Regions from separate parts of the Kitasatospora sp. NBC_01560 genome, predicted to be linked through region 3. Evidence: riboswitches for the same ligand, from Rfam matches in the RefSeq annotation. Region 3 holds a riboswitch; each other region holds the start of a gene.

Region 1 (5,631 bases), 250 kb from region 3:
GCCCTCGGCGCGACCGAGCACGGAGGCGCCGTAGGAGGTGCCGTCGGCGAACTTGACGGTCAGCTTGCCGCCGTTGGAGGCGGGCGCGACGACGTGGTTGTTGGTGAGGATGTGGCCCTCGGTGTCGAAGACGAAGCCGGTGCCGGTGCCGGACTCGCCGTTGCCCTGCGCCTTGATGGTGACGACGCTGGGCAGCGCCTTCTGCGCGATGCCGGCGACGGAGCCGGGGGCGGGCTCGTTCTTCTGCGGGCTGTTGGCCTGCACGGTGGTGCTCTTGTGGTCGTCCGCGGCGGAGATGCTGCTGTCGTTGCGGTCGGCGATGGTGACGCCGAGCGCGCCGCCGGCCACACCGGCCACCAGGGCGACGGCCGCGACCAGGGCGATCAGGCCGCCGCGCTTCTTGCGCGGGCCGCCGGGCCCGGGGGCACCGGGGTAGTCGGCCGGGTAGCCGAGCGGGCCGCCCGGGTAGCCCGGGCCGCCGGGGGTGCCGGCGCCGCCGGAGGTGGTGTCGTGCATCGCCCAGCCGCCGAGCGGCTGGCCGGCGCCGAACGGGTGGTGCTGGCCGGGCGCCGCCGGAGCACCGTACGGGTCGTGGGCCGGAGCGGCCGCGGCCACCGGGGCGGCAGGTGCGGGCGGGGCCACCGGGGCGCCGGGGGCGGCCGGGGTGGCGTAGGGGTTGCCGGCCGGGGCGGCGGGCGCCCCGTGGGCGGCCTGCGCCGGCGGGGCGGGCGGCAGGACCGGCGGCGGGGCGTCGATGTACCCGCTGTCGGCCGCGACGGGCGCTGCGGCGGGGGCCGCGGGCGCCGGGGCGGCGGCCGGCTCGGGCGCGGGCACCTTGCTGAACGCCAGGGTCGGGTTGGACCCGCCCGCGGCCGGGGCGGGCCCCCCGGCGTCGGTCAGCGGGTAGTCGGCCTCGGTCACCTCTGCGGGGGTGGGACGTGCGGGCGCGGACTGCGCCGGGCCGTCAGGAGCGGGACCCACCACCCCCGGGCCGTCGGAGGGCTGCTCCCCCTGCGGCCCGGTGGACCCAACCTCGCGCTCGGTGCTCACGGACGACCTCCATAGCTGACAGGACCAACAACCATAGTTTTTCGCACACTCGATTCGATTGCCGTAAGGAGCCTTCTGAAGAACTCATAAGAATCCTTAGCCCGGTCCGACAGCACCCGCCCGGGCGCCCCCCGGAACGGCCACCGGAACAGCCCCCGGAACGGCCGCCGACGTGACCGCCGGAGCACCTGCCGAAGCGGCTGCCCGAGTGTCCCGGCAGCGACCGGCACAGCCTGCACCGGGTGCGCCGGCGGCGCCGCGGACGACTCCCGGCCCCTCCCGACCCCGTCCCGCACGACGTCGCGCACGACGTCCCGCGATGCGGACCGCCGGGCGTCCGGCCTTGGCGTTCATCCCGGCGCCGGTTAGCCTGTCGCTCCAAACTGACACGCGGGAGCTTGGACCCACCAGGCTGAGAGTGCGCCGGTCGACCGTACGCCACGGCATCCGTGGACGGACCGTCGAGGGGGCGCAGACCGCCGGAACCTGTCCGGGTAATGCCGGCGTAGGGAGTATCGGCCATGCCGCCTGCTTCGCCATCCTCTTCTTCGGGCGCGCCGTCGTCCAAGGATTTCTCCGAGTCGTCCACGACCGTTCACTCCGACGCGGCGGCCACCGTCTCCGGTTCCCCCGCCGGCACCGCCACCACCGTCTCCGGCGCGCCGGCCGCGACCACCGTGCTGGACCGGCCGGAGCGGGCCGAGCGGGTCGAGGCGCCGCTGGTGCTGGACACCGCACCGCCGCGCACGCTGCGCTTCCGCGACCACTTCGCGCTCTGGATGAACCTCGGCGTCAGCCTGATCGGCTTCACCACCGCCGCCACCGTGCTGGGCGCACCGGGCAGCGAGCTGTCACTGGCCGCCGCGATCACCGCGATCGTGGCCGGCACCGTGGTCGGCACCGCGATGCTGGGTGTGGCCGCGCTGATCGGCGCGCGCACCGGTGCGCCGGCGATGGCGAACCTGCGCGGCCTGTTCGGCACCCGGCTGTCGTACGTCCCGACCGTGCTGAACATCGTCCAGTGCATCGGCTGGGGCGTGTACGAGCTGCTGGTCATCGCGATGGGCGCGCAGACCGTCGTGCACACCGAGGGCTACCGCTGGGTGTTCGTCGTGCTGGCGGGCGCGGTGACCACCGCGCTGACCATCTGGCCGCTCGGCGCGATCGCGGTCCTGCGCCGCTTCGTCGCCGCGGCGGTGGCGGTCGCGATGGTCTACTTCACCGTCCAGCTGGGCCGCAACGGCGTGCCGGACCCGGGCGCCGGCAACTGGCACGGCTTCCTGAAGGCCACCGACGCGATGATCGCCGTCTCGATCTCCTTCGTCCCGCTGGCCGCCGACTACACCCGGCACTCGCGCACCCCGCGCGCCGCGTTCTGGGGCAGCTTCTCCGGCTACACCCTCGCCCAGGTCTGGTGCTACGTGCTCGGGCTGTTCGCGCTGCTGCAGTCCGGCGGCGACGCGACGAAGATCTTCGACTCGTTCCTGGGCGTCTGGGCCGGCTGGCTGTTCCTGCTCGTCCTGGTGCTGCGCGAGACCGACCAGTCCTTCGCCAACGTGTACTCGACCGCGATGTCGGTGCACAACCTGCTGCCGAAGGTGGACCGCCGGGTGCTGACCGGCGGGACGGGCCTGCTGATCACCGTGCTCGCCCTGCAGATCACCGAGTTCACCGACTCCTACTACGCCTTCCTGGGGCTGATCGGCTCGGTGTTCGTGCCGATGTTCGCGGTGCTGGCGGTGGACTACTTCCTCGGCGCCGGCCGGCGCGGGTGGAACCTCGCCGACGACGCGCCGTCCCGCTGGCTGATGCTGCTGCCGTGGGCGCTCGGCTTCGCGGTCTACCAGCTGATCGCGCCGACCGCGATCGCCGGCTGGTGGACGGACTTCTGGACCTCCGCCCAGGAGGCGCTGCACTTCACCCCGCAGGAGTGGACCTCGGCCTCGCTGTTCGGCTTCCTGGTGCCGGCCCTGGCCACCTGGGCGCTCACCCCGCTGACCCGCCGGACGACCGCGGCCTGACGCCCCGGGCCGGGCGGACCGGGACGACGCAACGAAGACGGCCCCGCAGGTTGGGGCCGTCTTCGCCTTCGCGTCACATCCGCCGCCTATCGTGGACGGTGTGACCAGCCCTGACCTCTCCCCGACGGCGGCGCGCACCGCGCCGTCCGTCCAGGTGATCGCCCACCGCGGTTCCTCGCACGCGCTGCCCGAGCACACGCTCGCGGCCTACCGCCGTGCGCTCGACGAGGGCGCCGACGCGCTCGAATGCGACGTCCGGGTGACCGCCGACGGGCAGCTGGTCTGCGTGCACGACCGCCGGATCGGCCGGGTCTCGGACGGCCGCGGCACCGTCTCGGCGATGACCCTCGCGGAGCTGGAGGCACACGACTTCGGCGCCTGGAAGACCGGCGTGCCGAGCGCCGACCCGGAGCTGCGCGGCGTCCTGCGGCTGGAGAGCCTGCTGGAGCTGGTCGCGGACTGCGGACGGCCGGTGGACCTGGCGATCGAGACCAAGCACCCGGTCCGCTTCCGGGGGCGGGTCGAGGCCGAGCTGCTGCAGATGCTCGACCGCTTCGGCATCCGCGGCGCGCAGCCGGCCGGGGAGCCGCGCGGGGACGACCGCCCGAAGGCCCGGATCATGAGCTTCTCGGCGCTGGCCCTGACCCGGGTGGCCGCCTCGGCACCGGAGTACCCGCGGGTCTTCCTGTTCGAGCGGATGCTGCCGCTCCAGGGCCGGCTGCGGCCGGGCGCGACGCTGCCGGGCGGGGCCCGGATCGCCGGTCCGGGCATCGACCTGGTGCGGGCCCGGCCCCGCCTGGTGACGCGGCTGCGCGAGCTGGGCCACCAGGTGCACGTCTGGACCGTGGACGAGCCGGCCGATGTCGAGCTCTGCCTGGAGCTGGGGGTGTCGGCGATCATCACCAACCGCCCGGCGGAGGTGCTGGCGCAGCTCGGCCGCTGACCCGGCCCGCCACCCGGCCGGGACCGGTTTCCACCGCCTCCGGACCACCGCCTCCGGACCGGCGCCTCCACGCCATTCCGGTCGGGCCGGAGGAACCGTTCGCCCACGGTTGACCACATCGGTCACACGCCCGCGCCGATCACCCGGGCGAGCCCGCCGGCCGATCGTCCTGGTAGGGACTCAAACCTTCCGCCGTCGTTTTTTGCCGGAGATTATCCGCTTTCACAACGGAGGGTGAGCACCGAATCACCAGCCGGGCACAGTGGGTCGCACGGTTTGAAATGTCCGCGCAGGATCGTCGCGCAGTCGTTTCCGACCCATTACCAAGGGGCATCCATCCCTCGGCATACGCTGAAGGAGGTCCGGGGGTGGCGTTGATGGTGGCGCGTGAAGTGCCGACTTCATCGACCATGGCAGTGCCGCACGGCCCAGCGAGTGTCGGGGTCGCACGGCGCCGACTGCGTCGAGATCTCGGTGACCGGGAGATACCGGAACCGGTCATTGATGATGCTGTTCTGATCCTTTCCGAACTACTGAGCAATGCTTGTCGTTACGCCCGGCCGCTCGGCCCGCTGCCTGTGCTCGGTCGCAGTGCCCACGTCGAGGTGGTCGACCAGGTGCTGGTCGGCGTCCCCTCCGGGACGGCCGCCGCACCGGGCGGTCACACCCGGACGACGAACCGGGAGACCGCGCAGCACCGGTCCCCGGCACCGTCCCAGGCCCCGTCCCGGGCCGACGCCCCCGACCGGCCGGCCGACGGCCCGGGCGGCGGCGAGGGAGACGGCGGCGTCCTGGTGCGCTGGCAGATGCACGCGGACGGGGTCCTCACCCTGGAGGTGACCGACGGCGGGGCGCAGACCCGGCCGGCCCCGGCCGGCCCGTCGCTGACCTCGCGCGGCGGCCGCGGGCTGAGCATTGTCGGCCAGCTGGCGAGCGACTGGGGCGTGCGCGACGCGCCCGGCGAGGTGACGGTGTGGGCGGCGCTGCCCGCCCGGGCCCGGCACGCCCGGCGCACCGGCGGTGATGCCCGCAGCGCCTGACCCGCCCTCCCCTGCGCCCGACCCCTGCCCCCGTGCGGACCCCGCCCGGCCCCGCCGCCCGGCCCACCGGCCCCGCCGATCCGGCGCCCGGGCCGGCGCCGCACCGGCCACCACGCCCGCCCCGGCGTGTGCCACACGCCGGGGGAACGTCAGTAGGCTGCCCGGAGCACTAGACAGTCGTCCCCGGGAGAGCCGCACCATGGGCAAGAAGGCCGCCAAGAAGGCGCCGCAGAGCAGCCAGTCCACCACCGCCGTCACGGGTGAGATCCCCGTGGTCGGGGCCCGCGAGAACTGCCCGTGCGGTTCGGGCCGCCGGTACAAGGCGTGCCACGGACGGGAGGCCTCGCACGCCGTGCAGGAGCTGGTGCACCGGCCGTTCGAGGGTCTGGCGGGTGAGGCCGACTGGGTGGCGCTGCGCGAGCTGGTGCCGGCCGCGACCGCGACGCTGACGCTGGCCGCCGGGGTCGTCGAGGGCGCCAACGGTGACGTGCCGTCGGTGACGCTGGCCACCGTGCTGCCGCTGGCCTGGCCGGCGCTGCGCCGCCAGGACGGGTCGATCCTGCTCGGCCTGCAGACC
Region 2 (5,631 bases), 1.8 Mb from region 3:
GCGGCGCAGCCCAGCTCCATCGCCAGGGCGACGTCCGAGGCGGTGCCCGCACCGGCGTCCAGGATCACCGGGACGCCCGCGCCCTCCACGATCAGCTGGAAGTTGTGCGGGTTGCGGATGCCCAGGCCGGAGCCGATCGGCGAGCCGAGCGGCATGATCGCCGCGCAGCCGACGTCCTCCAGCTTGCGCGCCAGCACCGGGTCGTCGTTGGTGTAGGGCAGGACGGTGAAGCCGTCGTCGACCAGCGTCTCGGCGGCGTCCAGGAGCTCGATCGGGTCCGGCAGCAGGGTCCGCTCGTCAGCGATCACCTCCAGCTTCACCCAGTCGGTGCCCAGCGCCTCGCGGGCCAGCCGGGCGGTCAGCACGGCCTCGCCGGCGGTGAAGCAGCCGGCCGTGTTCGGCAGGATCCGGATGCCGTTGCGGGTCAGTACGTCCAGCACGGAGCCCTGGGTGGTGGCGTCGACCCGGCGCATCGCCACCGTGGTCAGCTCGGTGCCGGAGACCCGCAGGGCCTGCTCCAGGATCTCCAGGCTGGGGGCGCCGCCGGTGCCCATGATCAGGCGCGAGCCGAAGGTGGTGCCGGCGATGCTGAGGAGGTCCTTGTCGTCACCGGCGGCGCCGGTCGGGCCGGCAGGGGTGGCTGGGGCGGCAGGGGTGGCTGGGGCGGCAGGGGTGGCTGGGGCGGCAGGGGTGTCGGTGCGGAGCGGGGCGCTCACGGTCAGCCCCCCTGCACGGCGGTGAGGATCTCGATCCGGTCGCCCGGCGCGAGCTCCGTGAGCGGCCACGAACCGCGGGGCACCACGGCCTCGTTGAGCGCGGCGGCGACGCCGGTGTTGGCCCGGCTGAGGGTGGCCACCACCTCGGCGAGGGTGGTCGCGGCGGGTACCTGGCGGGGCTCGCCGTTGACGGTGAGGGGGATGTCGCTCATGCGGGGACCTCTGTGGTGAAGCGAGTGGGGGAGAACGGTGCGGCGAGCTCCGGCGTCGTGCCGGAGGCCAGGTACTCGGCGAGCAGGTCGGCGGTCACCGGGGTGAGCAGCACGCCGTTGCGGTAGTGGCCGGTGGCGGCGACCAGGCCGGGCAGGGCGGTCGGGCCGAGCAGCGGCGCGTTGTCCGGGGAGCCGGGGCGCAGCCCGACGGACGTCTCCACCAGCGGCAGCTCGGTGATGCCGGGGACCAGCTCGTGGGCGTCGCGCAGCAGCTCGTACACCCCGCCGGCGGTGACGGTGGTGTCGTAGCCCTGCTCCTCGGAGGTCGCGCCGATCACCAGCTCGCCGTTCTCCCGCGGCACCAGGTACAGGTGCTGTCCGCGGACCACCGCGCGGACGTTGCGGCTGAGGAACGGCCGGTACGCGGGCGGGATCCGCAGCCGCAGGATCTGGCCCTTCACCGGGCGGATCGCCGGCAGCACGCCGGCGGGCAGGCCGGGCAGCCGGTGGCTGTCCGGGCCGGCGGCGAGCACGACCCGGTCGGCGGTGACCGTCTCGCCGGTGCCGAGCCGGGCACCGACCGCCCGGCCGTCCTCGACCAGCAGCTCGGCCGCCGCGCTGGGCCGGACGGCCACGCCCGCGGCCTCGCCGGCCCGCAGCAGCGCCGTGAGCAGCCGGCGGCCGTCCACCTGGTGGTCGTCGGCGACGTGCAGGCCGCCGCGGACGCCCGGGGCGAGCATCGGCTCCAGCCGGCGCGCCTCCCGGCCGGTCAGCCACTGCGAGTCCAGGCCGAGCCGCAGGTGGAAGGCGTGCAGCTCGCGCAGCTCCGCGCGGTCGTCGGCGTCGAGCGCGACGGCCAGCGTGCCGCACTGCCGGTAGCCGGTGTCCTGCCCGCCGCTCGCCTCTTCGAGTTCGGCGGCGAAGGCCGCGTACCGCTGGTTGGAGGCCATCCCGAGGCGCAGCAGCGGCTCCTCGCCGTACTGGAGTTCGGTGACGGGTGCGAGCATGCCGGCCGCGACCCGGGCGGCGCCGCCGCCGGGGGAGGGGTCGGCCACGACGATCCGCAGCCCGCGTTGCGCCGCCCGCCAGGCGACGGCGAGGCCGATGATGCCCCCGCCGATCACCAGCACGTCGGCATGGCTGCCCGGTGCCAAGCGTGTCAAAGTCGCTGCTCTCCCTTCGCCGGTATGACCCGGATCAGGTTCGGACGGTCGCAGGCCGTTCCAGCCCGCCTCTCAGCCCGGTCCGCCGGGCTCCCGTGATGGTGCCCCCACCTTAACTCCGGGCCCTGCCGCCGCCGAAGGCGCGTACGAAGGGTGGACAGCGGGCCCGCCGGCGGCCCGGGCGGTGGCGGACGGCGCCCGCCGGGGCGCCAGTACAGTGACGGCGTGGCAGAGCTGAGCGGGACGGATCAGGTGGTGGTGGTCGGCGCCGGGCTGGCCGGGGCGCAGTGCGCGTCGGGGCTGCGCCGGGGCGGCTGGCGGGGGCGGATCGTGCTGGTCGGCGAGGAGCCGCACGCGCCCTACGACCGGCCGCCGCTCTCCAAGGAGGTGCTGCTCGGCAAGGCCGACGCCACCACCCTCGACATCGACTACCCGCACCTGGGCATCGAGCTGCTCACCGGCCGCCGGGCCACCGGGCTCACCCCGGGAGTGCTGCACACCGACGGCGGCGACCTGCCCTACGGCGCCCTGGTGATCGCCACCGGCGCCGCGCCGCGCGTCCTGCCCGGTGCCGAGCGCGCACACCTGCTGCACACCCTGGACGACGCCCTGGCGCTGCGCGCCCTGCTCCGCCCCGGCCTGCGGCTGGTGCTGGTCGGTGCGGGCTGGATCGGCGCCGAGGTGGCCACGGCGGCCCGCGCGGCCGGCTGCGAGGTGACGGTGGTGGAGGCCGGCCCGGCGCCCGTCCCCGGCGCGCTGCCGGCCGGGATCGGCCGCGCGATGGCCGCCTGGTACGCCGAGGCCGGGGTCGAGCTGCGCTGCGGGGCCGCCGTCGCGGCCGTCGAGCCCGGCGCCGTCCTGCTGGCCGACGGCTCGCGCCTGCCCGCCGACGAGGTGGTGGTCGGCATCGGGGCGCGCCCGGCGACGGACTGGCTGGCCGGCTCCGGGATCGAGCTCGACGCGGCCGGCGCCGTCCTGGTGGACGAGCGGCTGCGCACCAACCTGCCCGGCGTCCACGCGGCGGGGGACTGCGCGAGCTACCCGTCCGCCCGCACCGGCGCCCGGCTGACCGTCCAGCACTGGGACCACGCGCTGCAGTCCGGCGAGGCGGCCGCCGCCGCGGTGCTGGGCGCGGACGTGCCGTACGACCCGGTGCCGTACTTCTGGTCGGAGCAGTTCGGCCGGACGGTGCAGTACGCCGGGCGCCACCGCGAGGGGGACGAGCTGCTCGGGCGGGGCTCGCCGCAGGACGCGTCCTGGGCGGTGCTCTGGCTGCGCGACGGCGTGCTGCGCGCCCTGCTCACGGTGGACCGCCCGCGCGACCTCACCCAGGGCCGCCGCCTGATCGAGCGCGGCGCGGTGCTCGACCGGGCCCTCGCGGCGGACCCCGCGGTGCCGCTCAAGTCGGCCGTCGCCGGCTGACGGGCCGTCCCTTTGGTGCGCGGGGGGCCGCCGAGGTGGCAGTCTGGTGGCGTGAGCGAGATCGAGAACAAGATTGAAGCCCTGGTCACCGACTGGATGTACCTGCCCGACATCTCGGAGCAGTGGGGCGTCCGGGTCACCGAGGTGCGTGACCTGGTCAAGAGCGGCGGCCTGATCGCCGTCCGGCGCGGCCCGAACAGGTCGCTCCAGGTGCCGGCCGCCTTCATCGACGGCCCGGGCCTGGTCAAGCACCTGTCCGGCACCCTGACCGTGCTGCGGGACTGCGGGTACAACGACGCGGAGATCCTGGAGTGGCTCTTCACCGAGGACCCTTCGCTGCCCGGCAGCCCCATCCAGGCACTGCAGGAGAACCGCGGCACCGAGGTCAAGCGGCGCGCCCAGGCGATGCTGATCTGATGGCGGCCGACACGCTGCGACGCCGGCTCGCCGACGCCCGGCTCTACCTCTGCACCGACGCGCGGCGCGAGCAGGGCGACCTCGCGGAGTTCCTGGACGCGGCCCTGACCGGCGGGGTGGACATCGTCCAGCTCCGCGACAAGGGGTTGGAGGCCAAGCAGGAGCTGGCCGCCCTGGAGGTCTTCGCCGACGCCTGCCGCCGGCACGGCAAGCTGCTGGCGGTCAACGACCGCGCCGACGTCGCGCACGCGGCCCGCCCGGACGTCCTGCACCTCGGGCAGGACGACCTGCCCGTCCCGGCGGCCCGGGCGATCCTCGGCGAGGACGTCCTGATCGGCCGCTCCTGCCACGCCGAGTCCGAGGTGGACGCGGCGGTCGCCGAGCCCGGCGTGGACTACTTCTGCACCGGCCCGGTCTGGCCCACCCCGACCAAGCCCGGCCGGCACGCGCCCGGCCTCGGCCTGGTCGGGTACGCGGCGAAGCAGGTCACCGACCGGCCGTGGTTCGCCATCGGCGGGATCGACCTCGGCAACCTCGACGAGGTGCTGGCCGCCGGCGCGAGCCGGGTCGTGGTGGTCCGCGCCATCACCGCGGCGGACGACCCGCAGGCCGCCGCCGCCGCGCTCGCCGCACGGCTGCGCCGGGCCTGACCGCCCCGGGGGCCGCGGCCGTTCCCGTACCGGCGCGTTCAGTACCCGGCGTGCTCAGTACTTGCGGACGGTGGCGGCCTCCGCCAGCGCCAGCAGCACCGCCCGGGCCGGCCCGTCGGCCAGCGGCGCCGCCTCCAGCGCGGCCAGCGACTGCGCCATCAGCTCCTCGATGCGGCGCTCCACCCGTTCGGCGGCGCCGCTGCGCCCGACCAGCGTGCGCAGCCGGGCCACCTCCTCGGGGCCGAGGTCCGGGGCGCCGAGGCGCTCGTCCAGGTGGCGGGCGTCGGCGGCGGGCAGCCCGCGCATCGCGTGGGCGACCAGCAGGGTGCGCTTGCCCTCGCGCAGGTCGTCGCCGGCCGGCTTGCCGGTGACCGCAGGGTCGCCGAAGACCCCGAGCAGGTCGTCCCGGAGCTGGAACGCCTCCCCCAGCGGCAGGCCGAACGCGCCGTACGCCTCGACCAGCTCCGCGGGGGCGCCCGCCAGCAGGGCGCCGACCTGCAGCGGTCGCTCGATCGTGTACTTGGCCGACTTGTAGTGCAGGACGGTCTGCGCCCGGTCCAGCGCGCCCGGGTCGGTGGAGTCGCCGGCGACCGGCTCCAGCACGTCCAGGTACTGGCCGACCATGACCTCCGTCCGCATCAGGTCGAACATCGGCTTGGCCGCGAGCACCGCGGCGGGCTCCAGGCCCGAGCGCAGGAACAGCTCGTCGCACCAGATCAGCAGCAGGTCACCGAGCAGCACCGCGGCCGAGGCGCCGTACTGCTCGCGGTCCCCGCGCCAGCCGCTCTCGCGGTGCAGCGCCTCGAAACGGCGGTGCACCGACGGCAGGCCGCGGCGGGTGTCGCTGCGGTCCATCAGGTCGTCGTGGACGAGCGCGCTCGCCTGGAGCAGCTCCAGGGCGGCCGCCGCGTTGGCGATGCCCTCGCCCCCGGCGGCCCCGCCGGCGCCGCGCCAGCCCCAGTAGCAGAACGCCGGGCGGAGCCGCTTCCCGCCGTCCAGCAGGAAGTCGCGCAGCGCGTCGGTGGCCGGGCCGAGCTGCGGGGAGATCTTC
Region 3 (5,631 bases):
TGGCCGGAGGTCAGGCGACGGGCGGGCAGGTGGGATCCGACGGCCGTGATGCCGATCCGCGGGGTGGCTGCTGGGTGCATGCCCCCATGCTCCGGCGGCCGCGGCGGCGCCCACCTGAGTACGGGTACTCAGGTGGGCGCCGCCGGCTACCCAATCGTGCGCCGGGCGGCCGTCACTCCTCGATCGGCACCTTCTGCACGGGCACCGGCTGCGGCGGCACCGGCGGCGCCGGGGCCTGCTGGACCGGCCCCTGCAGTGTGGTGAGCAGCTGCCGGGCCACCCCGAGCCCCGTGCCGCCCATGGTGAGCGCCTTGGTGAAGAGGTCCCCCACGCCCTCGGCGCCGTTCAGCAGCACCATGTGCTCGACGTTGCCGAAGGACTCGGAGGCGGCCAGCACGATCTCCGGCCACTTCTCCGCCAGCTCCTGCGCCACCACCGAGTCCGGGTTCTCGGTGAGGGCCGCGGCCCGCGCCTTGATCCCCTCCGCCTTGGCCAGCCCGATCGCCCGGGCGGCTGCCGCCTCGGCCAGACCGCGGGCCTCGGACGACGCCGCCTCGGCCTGGCCGGTGGCCTTGGTGGCCTCCGCGGAGGCCAGACCGCGCAGCTTGGTGGCGTCCGCGTCGGCCTCCGCCGCGATCCGGACCTGGCTGGCCTCGGCCGCCGCCTTCAGCTCGGTCTCCCGGGCCTGCGCCTGTGCGGCGGAGATCCGGGCGTCGCGGTCGGCCTCGGCCCGGGTGCGGGTCTCGTACGCCCGGGCGTCGGCCGGCTTGCGGACGTCGATCTGCAGCTGCTGCTCCTTGCGCTGGGACTCCAGCTGGGCGACCTTGGTCTCCTGGACGACGACCTCCTGCCGGGCGGCGGCCTCGGCGAGCGGCCCGGCCTGCAGCGCGCGGGCGCTGGCGGTGTCGCGTTCGGCCTGGTAGGCGGACTGCTGGATGGCGCTGTTGCGGGTCGCCTCGGCCTTGCGGGCGGCCGCCTCCTGCTCGGCCTCGGTGGCCATCCGGTCGGCCTCGGCCTGGGCGATCCGGGCATCCCGCTGGACGGCGGCGGCGTGCGGGATGGCGAGGTTCTTGATGTAGCCGGTCGGGTCGATGATCTCCTGGATCTGCAGGGTGTCGATGATCAGCCCGAGCTTCTCCATCTCCAGCCCGGACGCGGCCCTGGTCTCCCCGGTGAGCCGCTCCCGGTCGCGGATCATGTCCTCGACGGTGAGCCCGCCGACGATCGAGCGCAGGTGGCCGGCGAAGACGTTGTGGACGCGCTGGCTGATCAGCTTCTGCTGGTCGAGGAAGCGCCGTGCGGCGTTGGCGATCGACACGTCGTCGTCGCCGATCTTGAAGATCACCACACCCTTGACCCGGACCGGGATGCCCTGGGTGGTGACGCATTCGACGTCCAGCTCGGCCTCGTTGAGGTCCAGCGAGAGCCTGCGTACCCCCTGCAGGCCCGGTGTGACGAAGGTGCCGCGCCCGGTGACGATCCGGAACCCCAGCCCGTCACCGACCCCCTCGGTCCGGTGCCGGGAGCCCGAGATGATCAGCGCCTCGTTGGGCTCGGCCACCCGCCACATGAGTTTGAAGAGCGTGATCCCCACCAGCAGTACCGCGAGGCCCGCCCCGACGATGGTAAACAGCATGGTTCAACTCCCCCTTCCGGCACATGAGATGTGCCGTTACGGATTGTCCGCCCGGCACAACCCGAAGAGAAGGGAACCGACGTGACGGTCTGTCACAACCCTGTCACGGCAGCACCGGCGCCACGTAGACCGTCCGCGGCGGGTGGTACTCGATCACCACCACCGGCGTCCCGATCGCCAACCGCTCGCCCGGTACGGCCAGGTAGGCGAGGAACGCCTCCGTCCCCTGCCGCTCCGGGACGTGCACCATCACCTCGCCGACCAGCCCCGCCCCGACCGCCCCGCTGACCCGCCCGGCACTCCCGATCACTGCGGCCCTCCCTCGTCGCCCTGCTGCCCGCCCGACTGCCAGTGTGCCCGCCCGGAGCCGACCCGGCGGCCCCGCCGCCGCGATCCCCGCCCGTGGACCCCCTCTGGACCAGCGGCGATTCGCTCGCTACGGTGTTGGACGTCATGCGCAGGCAACACCGCCTGCGGACACGGGAGCTCGGAGCACCGGGCTGAGAGGGCGCTGACCGGGACGTCGTCGGACGAACCGAACGCTGCGCCGACCGCAGGAACCTGACCGGGTAATGCCGGCGTAGGGAGTAGAGGGTCTGATGACCACGTTCGATGCACAGCCGAAGTCTGCCCGGAACGCCGCCGTCAGCAGCGCGGGCACCGGCTACCCGACCCCGGCCTGGCGCAAGGCCTACCGCGACGGATCCCGTCCCGACCTGCGGGTGCCCTACCGCGAGGTCGTGCTCACCAACGGCCGCACCGTTCCGCTGTACGACACCTCCGGCCCGTACACCGACCCGGCGTACCAGCCCGACGTCCGGCGCGGGCTGCCGCCGCTGCGTGACTCCTGGATCCGCCAGCGCGGCGACGCCGAGGAGTACGACGGCCGCGAGGCCCGCCCCGAGGACGACGGCATCAAGCACACCTCGCCGCGCGGCGGGAACCTGCGCAACCTCGACGCCGTCTTCCCCGGCCGCCCGCGTCGTCCGCTGCGCGGCCGCGACGGCGCCGCCGTCAGCCAACTCGCCTACGCCAAGCGCGGCGTGGTGACCCCCGAGATGGAGTTCGTTGCCCTGCGCGAGGGCCTGGCGCCCGAGTACGTCCGCGCCGAGGTGGCCCGCGGCCGCGCCGTCATCCCGGTCAACGTGAACCACCCCGAGGTGGAGCCGGCGATCATCGGCACCAACTTCCTGGTGAAGATCAACGCCAACATCGGCAACTCCGCCGTCACCTCCTCGATCGAGGAGGAGGTGGAGAAGATGACCTGGGCCACCCGCTGGGGCGCCGACACCGTGATGGACCTCTCCACCGGCCGCAACATCCACACCACCCGCGAGTGGATCCTGCGCAACTCCCCCGTGCCGATCGGGACGGTGCCGCTCTACCAGGCACTGGAGAAGGTCGACGGCAAGGCCGAGGAGCTCAGCTGGGCCGTCTACCGCGACACCGTCATCGAGCAGTGCGAGCAGGGCGTCGACTACATGACGGTGCACGCCGGCGTGCTGCTGCGCTACGTGCCGATGACGGCCCGCCGCAAGACCGGCATCGTCTCGCGCGGCGGCTCGATCATGGCCGCCTGGTGCCTGGCGCACCACCAGGAGAACTTCCTCTACACGAATTTCGAGGAGCTCTGCGACATCCTCGCGAGCTACGACGTCACCTTCTCGCTCGGTGACGGGCTGCGCCCCGGCTCCGTCGCCGACGCCAACGACGAGGCGCAGTTCGCCGAGCTGCAGACCCTCGGCGAGCTGGGCCGGATCGCCCGCGAGCGGGACGTCCAGGTGATGATCGAGGGCCCGGGCCACGTCCCGATGAACAAGATCAGGGAGAACATGGATCTCCAGAAGGAGATCTGCGACGAGGCGCCGTTCTACACGCTCGGCCCGCTCACCACCGACGTCGCGCCCGGCTACGACCACATCACCTCCGGCATCGGCGCCGCGATGATCGCCTGGTGGGGCACCGCGATGCTCTGCTACGTCACGCCCAAGGAGCACCTGGGCCTGCCCAACCGGGACGACGTGAAGACCGGCGTCATCACCTACAAGATCGCCGCCCACGCCGCCGACCTCGCCAAGGGCCACCCCGGCGCCCAGGAGTGGGACGACGCACTCTCCGACGCCCGGTTCGAGTTCCGCTGGGAGGACCAGTTCAACCTGGCCCTCGACCCGGAGACGGCCCGCGCGTTCCACGACGAGACCCTCCCCGCCGAGCCCGCCAAGACGGCGCACTTCTGCTCGATGTGCGGCCCGAAGTTCTGCTCGATGAAGATCAGCAAAAGCATCATGGACACCTACGGCGACGAGATGGCCGTGACCAGCGACGATGAGGCCGAAGCCGGCATGAAGGCCAAGTCCGAGGAGTTCGCGGCCCGGGGTAACCGGGTGTACTTGCCGCTGGCGGACTGACAACACGGCTCATAGGGGCACCGCACCGGGAGGCAGGAGGGGGCTTCCCGGCGCGGTGCTCCGGTTGATGCTGGTGTCGGTTGTGCCTGGTCTACTGTCGGCTGACGAAGGACCGTGTGGGGGAGGAACCCGTGGGCGTGTTGACCGACTACTTTCGCGCAGCCGATGCGGCCTCGGTCGTACGGGTGCTGCAGGGTGCGGACGACCGCCCGCTCGTCGGCGGTGGGAGTCCCCACTTCGACGGGGTCGAGGCCAAGCGCCTGGATCCGGACCTTGTGCTTGGGGAGCTGATCGCCGCCATCCGTCAGGTTCCGTGGGAAGCAGGGCTCGTGGAAGAGAGTCCGGTGTGGCCGACCACCCCGGAGCCTGGACCGGGCGGCCCGCAGGCCGAGGACGACCCCTGGGCCACGGGTCCGTGGGTGGTCGAGCTTGCCGCCTCGGTCCGGGACACGCTGGCAGAGGTGAGCGACGCGGATGTGCCGACGGTCGTCGCCAGGTGGGTGCAGACGGAGGAGCTTCGCCCAGCCGGCGTCGAAGACATGCAGCCGCTGGCCGAAGAGTTGATCCGACTGGCCAGGCGCGCCCACAGCGCTGGCGAGAAGCTCTATTGCTGGATCTGCCTGTAGGCGCCGGAGAAGCGGGCACTCCTCTCAAGCCCTCCACCCACGAAGCCAATGTGCTGGCTGGGGGCTGAAGTTGTCGTCGATGAAGATCTCCCAGCAGATCCGCGAGGAGCACGGCGACGGCTCCACCGCCGTCAGTACCGCCTACGACACCGAGGCCCTGGCCGGGATGCGGGCCAAGTCCGAGGAGTTCGCCGCCCGGGGCAACAAGGTCTACCTCCCGCCGGCGGACCGACGGAGGGTGCCGAGGCGCTGCGCCGGGATCCCGAAAGGGGTGTCCGGCGCAGCGCCGCGAACGTTCGGGTGCGCAGGCGCAATCCGGTGCGCGGATTTCTCGGGTGCGGGTCAGAGCCCGAGGATTTCGCGAATGAGGCCGAGCTTGCGCTCCGGGGAGAGGTCCTGGGGACGGCCGGCGAGCAGGCCGTTCAGGACGGTGGGGACGTCGGAGCCGTCGGGAGCCTGGACGGCGTCGATGACCTGGCAGCGCAGGCCGCTGTCCCGGACGAACACCCACAGGTCGTGTTCCTTCCGCGGCTCGCCGTTCTCCCTCGGGGAGAGCCGCCACGTCGGGAACCAGCCGAGCCCCTCTTCGGTGAGACGCTCGGCGAGTTCTTCCAGGACGTACTTGCCGAGTCTTCGGTAGCCGACTTCCGCGCGCAGTTCGCCGAGGGTGACCCTGAGCAGGCCACCTGCGGCGCGGCAGCGCTCGGCCACCGTGCCGACGTCGGCGTCGCCCGCAGTGAGCGCCTCTTCCTGCGTATTCGTCAGGTCGTTCATGATCGGGCCAACGATCGGGGTCACGGGGCGATACGTGATTCACCGGCCTGGGCGCGGCCAAGAGGAAAAAACGGTACTGCTATGGCGCTGGGGGCGACCGGAGCAGCCGGCGGAGAGCGGCCGGCGGCCAGCGGCTGCCGAGGGAGTTCGAGCCCGCATGAAGTTCGTAGACGAACGATGCTGCGAG

The links. Region 3 has a riboswitch for thiamine pyrophosphate ahead of thiC (phosphomethylpyrimidine synthase ThiC). Riboswitches for the same ligand answer to the same signal wherever they lie in the genome.
Region 1: it holds a riboswitch for thiamine pyrophosphate, as region 3 does, so the genes downstream of both, OH807_RS22165 (purine-cytosine permease family protein) here and thiC (phosphomethylpyrimidine synthase ThiC) in region 3, are expected to answer to the same signal.
Region 2: it holds a riboswitch for thiamine pyrophosphate, as region 3 does, so the genes downstream of both, thiO (glycine oxidase ThiO) here and thiC (phosphomethylpyrimidine synthase ThiC) in region 3, are expected to answer to the same signal.

What each region holds. Positions count from the first base shown of each region.
Region 1 covers NZ_CP109364.1:5,068,612-5,074,242, reverse strand. Annotated here, with positions in the region: gene OH807_RS22170 (S1C family serine protease) at 1-1,050, opposite strand, end outside; TPP riboswitch at 1,431-1,579, shown strand; gene OH807_RS22165 (purine-cytosine permease family protein) at 1,572-3,071, shown strand; gene OH807_RS22160 (glycerophosphodiester phosphodiesterase family protein) at 3,172-4,014, shown strand; gene OH807_RS22155 (ATP-binding protein) at 4,392-5,054, shown strand; gene OH807_RS22150 (DUF5926 family protein) at 5,254-5,631, shown strand, end outside.
Region 2 covers NZ_CP109364.1:3,002,005-3,007,635, reverse strand. Annotated here, with positions in the region: gene OH807_RS12865 (thiazole synthase) at 1-587, opposite strand, end outside; gene thiS (sulfur carrier protein ThiS) at 719-928, opposite strand; gene thiO (glycine oxidase ThiO) at 925-2,091, opposite strand; TPP riboswitch at 2,086-2,198, opposite strand; gene OH807_RS12850 (NAD(P)/FAD-dependent oxidoreductase) at 2,317-3,513, shown strand; gene OH807_RS12845 (Rv2175c family DNA-binding protein) at 3,565-3,930, shown strand; gene thiE (thiamine phosphate synthase) at 3,930-4,580, shown strand; gene OH807_RS12835 (polyprenyl synthetase family protein) at 4,635-5,631, opposite strand, start outside.
Region 3 covers NZ_CP109364.1:4,822,847-4,828,477, reverse strand. Annotated here, with positions in the region: gene OH807_RS21085 (3-oxoacyl-ACP synthase III family protein) at 1-80, opposite strand, end outside; gene OH807_RS21080 (flotillin family protein) at 173-1,636, opposite strand; gene OH807_RS21075 (hypothetical protein) at 1,740-1,946, opposite strand; TPP riboswitch at 2,106-2,240, shown strand; gene thiC (phosphomethylpyrimidine synthase ThiC) at 2,236-4,044, shown strand; gene OH807_RS21065 (hypothetical protein) at 4,182-4,670, shown strand; gene OH807_RS21060 (hypothetical protein) at 5,013-5,468, opposite strand.